Regions from separate parts of the Bradyrhizobium sp. WSM1253 genome, predicted to be linked through region 1. Evidence: predicted binding sites of a transcription regulator. Region 1 holds the regulator's gene; each other region holds the start of a gene.
The links. Region 1 encodes LexA, which represses DNA repair genes until DNA is damaged. Its sites were predicted from a motif close to TGTTCNNNNTGTGTTCNG; they were not measured.
Positions count from the first base shown of each region.

Region 1 (3,272 bases):
CCGACCTGAAATCCCAGGCCGATCCGCTGCCCGACAAAGACCAGGGAGCCAAGGCGCCCGACGTAACTCCCGGGCAGGCAGGGAGCTGATCGATGCAGCCCGGGGCGCTCGTCGTTCTCGCCTTGCCGTGATTTTCCTTGCCGTGATTTTCCTTGCCGTGATTTTCGTCGCTTCCATGGCCGCTCTCCTGCCGATTTGTCAGGTTCTTCGCATCATGCCGCGACGCGCTTGATCCTGCCTTCCGGAACAATGTGAAGCGGCGGGATGACTGTGCCCGCTCAGCCGTTTTTGCCTCTGCGCCCGCGCTCGGCTAGAAGACGTGCGGAACATTCGCCCGAACGTGCCGAGCAGGAGTTTTCGCCGTGGCCTTGATGCCGGTTTCCGACGCGCTTGCCGCGGTGCTGGCGGGTGCAGAGCCGCTGCCGGAAGAAATGATTTCCCTCGACGAGGCCCATCATCGCGTGCTCGCGCGTGACCTCGCGGCGCGGCGCACGCAGCCGCCGCAGGCGATGTCGGCGATGGACGGCTACGCGGTGCGCGCGGCCGATGCCGCGACGATCGATTCGGAGCTCACCGTGGTCGGCGAAGTCGCGGCGGGCCGACCGTTCGCCGGGACGATCGGCGCCGGCGAGGCCGTACGGATCTTCACCGGCGGCGTCGTTCCCGGTGGCGCGGACGCCGTCGTGATCCAGGAGGACACGGTCGCCGCCGGCAAGCGGATCATGATCAAGGAAGCCGCGATCGCCGGTCGGCACATCCGCCCCGCCGGCGTCGATTTCCGCGAGGGTGACGTGCTCCTGCGCAAGGGAAGCCGTGTCACCGAGCGCGACCTCGCGCTCGCTGCCGGGATGAATTATCCGCACCTTGTCGTTTTCAGGCGTCCAAAGGTCGCGATTCTCGCCACCGGCGACGAGCTGGTGATGCCAGGCACCACGCCAGGCCACGGCCAGATCATCTATTCCAACGGCTACGCCCTGCACGCGCTCGCCCGCAGCGAAGGCGCCGAGACGATCGACCTCGGTATTGCCGCCGACACGCTGGAGGCGACCACCGCCGGCATCCGCCGCGCCCGCGAGAGCGGCGCCGACATCCTGATCACGACCGGCGGCGCATCGGTCGGCGACCACGATCTGGTCCAGCAGGCACTGCGGGACGAAGGCATCGCGATGGCGTTCTGGAAGATCGCGATGCGGCCAGGCAAGCCGATGATGCACGGGCGACTCGGCGCAATGGGTGTGATCGGCCTGCCGGGCAATCCCGTGTCGTCCTACGTGTGCGCTTTCCTGTTCATGGTGCCGCTGATTCGCGCCCTGTCGGGCCGTTCAGTGATTCACCATCGCCGCGAACGCGCCGTGCTCGGCCGCGGCGTCGGCGCCAACGACCAGCGCGAGGACTATCTGCGCGCGCATCTGGAGGAGCGTGACGATGGCACACGCGTCGTTCTTCCCGTCAATCATCAGGACTCTTCGCTGCTTGCGAATCTCGCTGCAGCACAGGTACTTCTCGTGCGCGCACCATTCGCGCCGAAGGCCGAAGCCGGCACGGCTTGCGAAGTGTTGCGGCTCCCCGTCTGAGCACCCCCGCAACGCGCGTTCCGCGAAGTTTGCTCTGTTCACGGTAAATTAAGCAGTTGCGGAACATGTATCGAACATATAGTGTCCGTTCATGATTTGTTTCGAGCATGTAGCGGCTTATTGCCGAATTCTGCGTCTCGGAATCGGACGACATCAACCGGGGGACTTTGGTCGAGATGTTAACGCGCAAACAATACGAGCTTCTGCGGTTCATCAGTGAACGTCTGAAGGAAAGCGGCGTGCCGCCCTCCTTCGACGAGATGAAGGATGCGCTCGATCTGCGCTCGAAGTCGGGCATCCATCGCCTGATCACGGCGCTCGAGGAGCGTGGCTTCATCCGACGCCTGCCCAACCGCGCCCGTGCGATTGAAGTCATCAAGCTGCCGGAGCTCCAGGCAGCCGCCGGCAGCCGCCGCGGCTTCACCCCCAGCGTCATCGAGGGCAATCTCGGCAAGGTGCGTGCGGGCTCCAGCCTGCCCGCGGACGAGGGCGAACGCCCCGTGGCGGTACCGGTGATGGGCCGCATCGCGGCCGGCACGCCGATCGAGGCGTTGCAGACACGCAGCCACACCATCAGCGTACCGCCCGACATGCTCGGCTCGGGCGAACATTACGCGCTGGAAGTGCGCGGTGATTCCATGGTTGATGCCGGCATCCTTGACGGCGACATGGCGCTGATTCAGCGCAACGAGAGCGCCGATACCGGCGACATCGTGGTGGCGCTGATCGACGACGAGGAAGCGACGCTGAAGCGCTTCCGCCGTCGCGGCGCCTCGATCGCGCTCGAGCCCGCCAACGCTGCCTATGAGGTCCGCATCCTGCCGCCCAATCGGGTGAAGATTCAGGGCAAGCTGATCGGGCTTTACCGGAAGTACTGATACCGGACGTACTTGATACCTGGAGAAGTTGGCGCCTCGCGCGCTTCCGATCGGCATCGCCGGTCAGAGATTGGAGCGGATCATCGTCCGCTCCGGCTGGATAGTCTTTCTGGTTCTGCACAGACTATCGGCCCCTCCTCCGGCGCTGGCTACTCGCGACGCCCAAGAAGCAGCACCGAAACAGCACCGCTTCGCGGCTCGAGTGTGCGAGGAAACAGCGACCAGCGATCGAGGTCGTTGCACCAGCCGGCAATATTCGCGCATGCGCCTCCCGAATGCATCGCAACTCTCTTTGTTCCTATTGAATTCGGGAAAGATAATGTGATCGCGGCTTGCGGAAACCAGCCGCAGATTTGCCCACAACCGAGCAGAGCTTTCGTGCTTCAACTCTGATAGAGGCCTGCGCCTCGATAAGAGACGCGGGTTGCTATCCCAGCATGAGGAGCACCCGATGTGTGACTACAGCCTGCATGCCGTCGCGTCGCGCCCCGCCGAAGTCGGCGAGACGATCGTCACGACAAATTTCCGCGGCACCTCGACGCGCGGCTTCGCCTCCGCAGCCGATCCGTCTGTTGCCGTCTGCCTGCTGCCGGGAACGGAGCTCGCCTTCGCAGACGACGTCCGCTACGACAATCGCTGGATCTGGACGCGGACCATCAATTCCCGCGTGGGCAAGTTCGGCAAGATCGATCCGCACGTTCCCGACCGCCATCATGACGCGATCGAATTCCCCGACGGCAAATTTGTGCTGGTGACGCAGCTCGTCGAAGGCCAGCGCGCGACCGTGCTGCAACTGCCTGTGACCCAGTCGGTCATCGAG
Region 1 is NZ_JH600073.1:27,037-30,308, reverse strand. It holds gene BRA1253DRAFT_RS01995 (hypothetical protein) at 1-89, shown strand, start outside; gene glp (gephyrin-like molybdotransferase Glp) at 363-1,574, shown strand; gene lexA (transcriptional repressor LexA) at 1,751-2,452, shown strand; gene BRA1253DRAFT_RS01980 (hypothetical protein) at 2,904-3,272, shown strand, end outside.

Region 2 (3,272 bases), 3.6 Mb from region 1:
TCGGAATCGCTGACATAGCCGGTCGCGGTCTTCTTGATGTCCTGCTTGGCGCAAATCTGCTTGGCCATCGGGGAGACGTTGTTGTTCATCTCCTTGTCGACGGTCTCGTCGGTGCAGTGCTGCATGGTCATCTCGGGCACCGGCGTGCCGGTCCTGACCATCTTCAATTCCCACAGGCCCGCCTTGCGCACCGGCAGGTCGTCAGCGCGGGCGCTGCCTGCCGACACGACGAGGCAAAGGGCGGAGCCGAGCAAAGCGAGTTTGCGCGTCATGTGGGAAGCTCCCGGCTGAGAGGTAGCGGCGCTGCGAAAGCGCCTCAGTAGAGCGTGCGGATCGGCTGGTCGGCCGCGCCATAAGGCACCCAGCGGCAGGAGAACGAGATGTAGCCGCCCTCATAGGCCTGCATCGCCAGGAATTTGGCGACCTTGCCGTAGCGCGCGCAGTGATCGACCGCGACCTGCCGCGCATCGACCTGGGTTGCCATCGAATAGGCGATGATACCGCCGGTGTCGTTGCCCTTGAACGGAGGCACCGGAAGGAGATCGGCGCGCGCCGACTGGCTCGCCATCATACCCAAGGCAAGTAGGCCCGCGGCCGCAATGATTCGCATTCCCGTCACTCCGATTGGTTGGTGGCAGTTTACGGTGCCGGCGCGGCGGTGGAAAGAACCGAAGACCCCTCTGGTGCAGCATTGCGGTCAACTCGTCGGCAAGTGTTGCCGCGCTGCACTTGACCTCCCCCGGCCTTCGCGGCACCGTCCGACCCTCGCAGATCATGCTGTCTGGATTGCCCATGCGCGCCTCGACCTTCCTGAAATCGCTCCGCTTTGCCGCCGTGCTCGGCCTCCTGTTCGGGGCGCTGTCGCTCGGTGAGGCCAGGGCCGCCAATCCGCTGGAGCTGAATTTCTGGCTGAGCGGGCCGCGCTATGACGGCAACGTCTCCGAATGCGACAGGGCGCTGCCGACGATCGCCAGCCAGTTCTGGGAGAAAGAAAGCTCGTTCTGGAATTCCTCGTTGAAGATCACCGGCTTCTCCGCCGTTCACGAGACCGCGTTCCGGCCCTGGGCGTCCGACAACATCCCGCGCCGCTATTGCACCGGCGAGGCTATGCTCACGGATGGCAAGCTGCGCAAGGTGCATTTCTCGATTGTCGAGGATGGCGGCTTCGCCGGCTACGGCCAGGGCGTCGAATGGTGTGTGGTCGGGCTCGACCGCAACTGGGCCTACAACCCGGCCTGCCGCGCCGCCAAACAATAATTGCAAAAGTTCTGATCCGGACCGATCAGGCGGCCGAACGACGGTCGTCCGAATTTTGTTCTTGAAATGTTCTTACCGCCTGCTAGGCTCTTCTGCACAGTCTAGTTGAGGGGCGTCGCCATGTTTCATTCCAGATTGCATTTTTTCTCCCGCCTGATGATCTCGCTGACGCTTGCAGCCGGGCTGGCTGCGCTGGCCGGCGGTGCCAAGGCCCAGGACAAGCGGCAGAACACGCCCGGCGAATTCGATTTTTATGTGCTGTCGCTGTCGTGGTCGCCCTCCTTCTGCGAGGAGGCGGCGGAGCGCGGCGGCCGCTCGCAGACCCAGTGCAGCGGACGGCCCTACGCTTTCGTGGTGCATGGTCTGTGGCCGCAATATGAGAACGGTTTTCCGGAATATTGCCAGCGGCCCTCGCCGCGGCTGAACCGCAGCATCGTCTCCTCCATGCTCGATCTGATGCCGGCGCCGGGTCTGATCTTCAACGAATGGGACAAGCACGGCACCTGCTCGGGGCTCGCCGACCGCAGCTATTTCGAGACGATCCGGAAGGCGCGCGCCGCGATCAAGATTCCGGCTGAATATCTCGATCTGTCGCAGGCCAAGACCGTGGCGCCGGCGGAGGTGGAGGAAGCCTTCATCAAGGCCAATCCGGGCCTCAGCAATGCCGCCGTCTCGATCACCTGCAACCGGACGCGGCTATCGGAAGTCCGCATCTGCCTCAGCAAGGACCTGCAATTCCGCGCCTGCGAGGAGATCGACCGCCGCGCCTGCCGCCGCGACCAGGTGGCGATGCCGCCGATCCGGGGTGGGTAGCCCAGGCATCGTGCCTCTTTGCTCAAGCCGCCACGTGGCGTAGTGCTCTTGCATGAATTACCGCCACGCCTTCCATGCCGGCAACTTCGCCGATGTCATCAAGCACATCGTGCTGGCGCGCATCATCACCTATCTCCAGGACAAACCGGGCGCGTTCCGCGTCATCGACACCCATGCCGGCGCCGGCCTCTACGATCTCGAAAGCGACGAGGCGCGCCGCGGCGGCGAGTGGCTGACGGGCATTGCGCGGCTGATGCACGCGCGGCTGTCGAACGACGCCATGGCACTGACCAAGCCCTATCTCGACATCGTCCGCGCCTTCAATCCGAAAGGCGAGCTCAAGGCCTATCCGGGCTCGCCGCTGATCGCGCGCGCCCTGATGCGGCCGCAGGATCGCCTCGTCGCCTGCGAACTCGAGCCGAAGGCGCGGAAAGCGCTGATCGGCGTGCTGCGCCATGACGAGCAGGCCCGCGTGGTCGACCTCGACGGCTGGATGGCGTTGCCGGCTTTCGTGCCGCCAAAGGAACGGCGCGGGATCGTCCTGATCGACCCGCCGTTCGAGGCAAAGGACGAGTTCGAAAAGCTCGGCGAGGCCTTCTCGACGGCTTTCGCGAAATGGCCGACCGGTATCTATGTAATCTGGTATCCCGCCAAGAGCCGGCGCGCCACCGACGCGCTGGTGCAATCAGTGGCGCGGCTCGCAGCCGCAGCAAAACCGCCGGGAAAATGCCTGCGCCTCGAATTCAGCGTGGCGCCGCAGGCCGACGGTGCAACTCTCACCTCCACCGGGCTCTTGATCGTCAATCCCCCTTACACGCTGCAGGGCGAGCTCAAGACGATCCTGCCCGAGCTGGAAATGCCGCTCGGCCAGGGTGGCGCTGCCAGATTCCGATTAGAGGTGCCGAGACCGTAACACTCCGGCATCTTGGGAAAAATATGCAGGAGCGGTGGTCAATCTGCGGAGAACCGTATTATGCTGTTTCCGTGACTGGCTTTACGTTCCGCTTCCGCGAATGGTTGCGGCGGAGTGAAGGCCTAAGAAAGATCCAGTCGGACCAAATGGTCTGCCCAAGGATGGCCAGCTCCCGGGCTTCGTAAGGCCCGGTCATATCGTGACGTGCGTCTGCGTCACGACGGAGGAGCAATGAGGGGGAGTTTCCCGATGGCCATGACGGGAACGGTCAAGTTTTTCAACGGTGAGC
Region 2 is NZ_JH600073.1:3,632,232-3,635,503, forward strand. It holds gene BRA1253DRAFT_RS18635 (DUF3617 family protein) at 1-272, opposite strand, end outside; gene BRA1253DRAFT_RS18640 (hypothetical protein) at 317-610, opposite strand; gene BRA1253DRAFT_RS18645 (hypothetical protein) at 793-1,257, shown strand; gene BRA1253DRAFT_RS18650 (ribonuclease T2) at 1,378-2,070, shown strand; gene BRA1253DRAFT_RS18655 (23S rRNA (adenine(2030)-N(6))-methyltransferase RlmJ) at 2,123-2,983, shown strand; gene BRA1253DRAFT_RS18660 (cold-shock protein) at 3,233-3,272, shown strand, end outside.
Region 2: BRA1253DRAFT_RS18650 (ribonuclease T2) is a predicted target of LexA. The motif match lies at 1,314-1,331, and genes of this name have one in related genera.

Region 3 (3,272 bases), 1.7 Mb from region 1:
CGTTCGGCGTCCTCGATCAGGGGCTTAATGATCGAAGCCTCGGGCAGGTTCCTCCAATATTTCTTCGGCATCGCCGTTTGCATCGCCTTCACCTTCAGGCGGGCCGGATTGAAGATGCTGGCGTAGTAGCGCCGCCAGGTTTCCTCCAGCCGGTCTTCGCTCGGCGCCTCGCTCTTGCTGACGCCTGATGTGAAGGAGAGAGCGTGGCCATCCCAATGCGCGCACAAATCCGGCGTCAGGATCGACCAGGGCATGTCGGCAAAGCGCTTGGCGAAGAACGGCGCGGCGAGCTCGACGATGTGATGCTCCGGCTCGAACCACGCAACGTAGTGCGCTTCGCGTTCCCTGCCGATCTCGCGGAAGCGCACGAAGGCATGCATCTTGTGCTCGTCGCGGTAGACCGCCTTTGCCATGGCCGTGACTTGCGCGACATCGGGATCGGTCGCGACCTCGATGAGGTCGTGATTGTCCTTCAGCCGAAACAGCAGGCGATAGAGGATCGCGAAACGCTCGGGATCGCGATGCAGAATCGCGGCCTTGGCGAGCTCGACGAATTTTGCAGGCACGTTGAAGGTGCCGTCGCCACCCGCGGGCAGCGGAGACGGCGAGGGCGGCGCGAACAGCTCCGCTTCGCCGCCCCGCACGGCCCAGGTGATGTCGCCCGGCTTCATTTGATGAAGCACGAGGCTACGCGCGGCTTTGCGCCAGCCATCGAAATCGGTTTCGTTTTCGAGGATGATGTACTGCATCAGAAGCCAAATCCCAGTTGTGTTGCCGGCTTGAACCGTTCGATCAGCCGTGCCTCGTCGAGGCGGTGCGGCGCGGGCCGGTGATCGCTGAGGACGATGAACGGCAGCGCCTTGTTGCGGGGCACGTGCAGCCGCGCGAGGTCGGCGACGCGGATCGTGGTCGTGCGGCGCGCCGCGATGATGCGCTCGACCGCCTTGGTGCCGAAGCCCGGCACGCGCAACAATTCCTCGCGGCTGGCGCGGCTGACATCGAGCGGGAAGCGGTCGCGGTGACGCAGCGCCCAGGCGAGCTTTGGATCGATGTCGAGCGGCAGCATCGCGCTGTCGTCGACGATCTCGCCGACGTCGAAGCCGTAGAACCGCATCAGCCAATCGGCCTGGTAGAGACGGTGCTCGCGCAGCAAGGGCGGCGCGCGCAGAGGCAGCGCGCGGCTGGCATCGGGGATGGGGCTGAACGCGGAATAATAGACGCGCCTCAGCCTGTATGAACCGTAGAGATTGGCACTGGTGTGGAGGATGGTGTGGTCGGAAGCCGCGTCGGCGCCGACGATCATCTGCGTGCTTTGGCCGGCCGGCGCGAAGCGTTGCGGCTTGGCTTTCGTCTTCGCGCTGCGGCTTTCCTCGGCCTCGTCCAGCTTCAGCCGCAGCCGGCCCATGGTACGGCGGATCGCGCGCACGTCCTTCTCGGGCGCGAATTGCTGCAGGCTCGTCTCCTGCGGCATCTCGATGTTGATGGAGAGACGGTCGGCATATTTGCCGGCCTCGGAGATCAATGCATCGTCGGCCTCGGGAATAGTCTTGAGATGGATGTAGCCACGGAAGTGATGCTCCTCGCGCAGTTTTCGCGCGACGCTCACCACCTGCTCCATGGTGTAGTCGGGGTTACGGATGATCCCGGAGGAGAGAAACAGTCCTTCGATGTAATTGCGCCGGTAGAAGTCGAGCGTCAGCTTGATCACTTCGTCGATGGTGAAGCGGGCACGTGGCACGTTGGAGGAGGCGCGGTTGACGCAATAGAGGCAGTCGTAATTGCAGGCGTTGGTCAGCAGCACCTTGAGCAGCGAGATACAGCGGCCGTCCGGCGCGTAGGAATGGCAGATACCCATGCCGGGCGCGGTCGAGCCCATGCCCTTGCCGTCGCTGGAATCCCGCCTCTCGGTGCCGCTGGAGGCGCAGGACGCGTCGTACTTGGCGGCGTCCGCCAGGATTTCCAGCTTGCGTTGCACGTCCATATTGGAATCCCTTTGATTCAGCTCACGAATCCCAAGGCCCGCCAATTCGATTGACTCCCGGGGCGTCGTTAGCTTTATATTAGAACATATCATGAACAAATGAGCTAGCCGCTGGTTCTCTTTTTGAGAGCCACCGGCAATCACCCTTGAGGAGCGGCGTATATGAGCGGCGCACGAACAAGCGCGCTTGCAGCCTTGCGCGGCCAGATCGAGCGCATCGAGACGGCGGAGGTCGTGCATCATCGCGACCGTGTCGCGCTCGGCCACCGCGAGGCCGACAGCGCGCTAAAGGGCGGGCTCGCGCGCGCGGCAATCCACGAGGTGTTTTGCGAGGGACGTCAGGGCGCGACCGCGACCGGCTTTGTCACGGGACTTGCGGGGCGCGTGACGGCACGCAAGCCGCTGCTGTGGGTGCGGCAGGATTTTTCGGAAATTGAAACCGGCGCGCTGTCGATGAGCGGGCTCGCCGAGATCGGTCTCGATCCGCGCTGCGTGGTGATGGTGCGCGCCGCCGACGTGGAGAGTGCGCTGCGCACGTCGGCTGATGCACTCGCCTGCGACGCGCTGGGCGCCGTCGTGCTCGAGCTCTGGGGCGAGACGAGGCAGTTCGATCTCGTAGCGAGCCGCAAGCTGACATTGGCTGCGCAGTCTTCCGGTGTCACCGGCTTGCTGCTGCGGATGGCCGCGCAACCTTTGCCCTCGACCGCCGAGACCAGGTGGATGCTGCGCGCGGCGCATTCGCCGCCGGGCGCGATGTGGAGCGCCTGGGGCGCGCCGCGCTTCGATGCCGAGCTCCTGCGCAATCGTCATGGCCCGTGTGGCCGGTGGATCATGGAATGGAAATGTGATGAGTGCCAGTTCTCTGAATCGTCGGCGTATCCTCAGCCTGTGGCTGCCGCGCCTGCCCATCGACCGGATCCAGCGGTTCTTCGACGGCGTCGGGCTGGGTAGAACCAATGATCCGAGCATTGTCGTCATCAAGGACAGCAACGCGCTGGTGATCCATGCGCTGGACGAGGCGGCCGAGCGCCTCGGTCTGCATATCGGCCAGCCGCTGGCCAATGCCCGGGCGATGTGTCCTGATTTAAAGGTGTTCGACGCCGATGCCGTGGCCGATGCCAAGACGATCGGCGACATCGCCGACTGGTGCGACCGCTTCACGCCGCTGGTGGCGCTCGATCCGCCGCACGGGCTGTTCCTCGACATCACCGGCTGCGCGCATCTGTTCGGCGGCGAGGCTGCGCTGTTGCAAACCCTTGTCCGTGCCCTCGATCGCCAGGGCTTTGCCGTC
Region 3 is NZ_JH600073.1:1,711,188-1,714,459, reverse strand. It holds gene BRA1253DRAFT_RS09900 (UdgX family uracil-DNA binding protein) at 1-749, opposite strand, end outside; gene BRA1253DRAFT_RS09895 (putative DNA modification/repair radical SAM protein) at 749-1,981, opposite strand; gene BRA1253DRAFT_RS09890 (ImuA family protein) at 2,144-2,932, shown strand; gene BRA1253DRAFT_RS09885 (DNA polymerase Y family protein) at 2,829-3,272, shown strand, end outside.
Region 3: BRA1253DRAFT_RS09890 (ImuA family protein) is a predicted target of LexA. The motif match lies at 2,062-2,079, and genes of this name have one in related genera.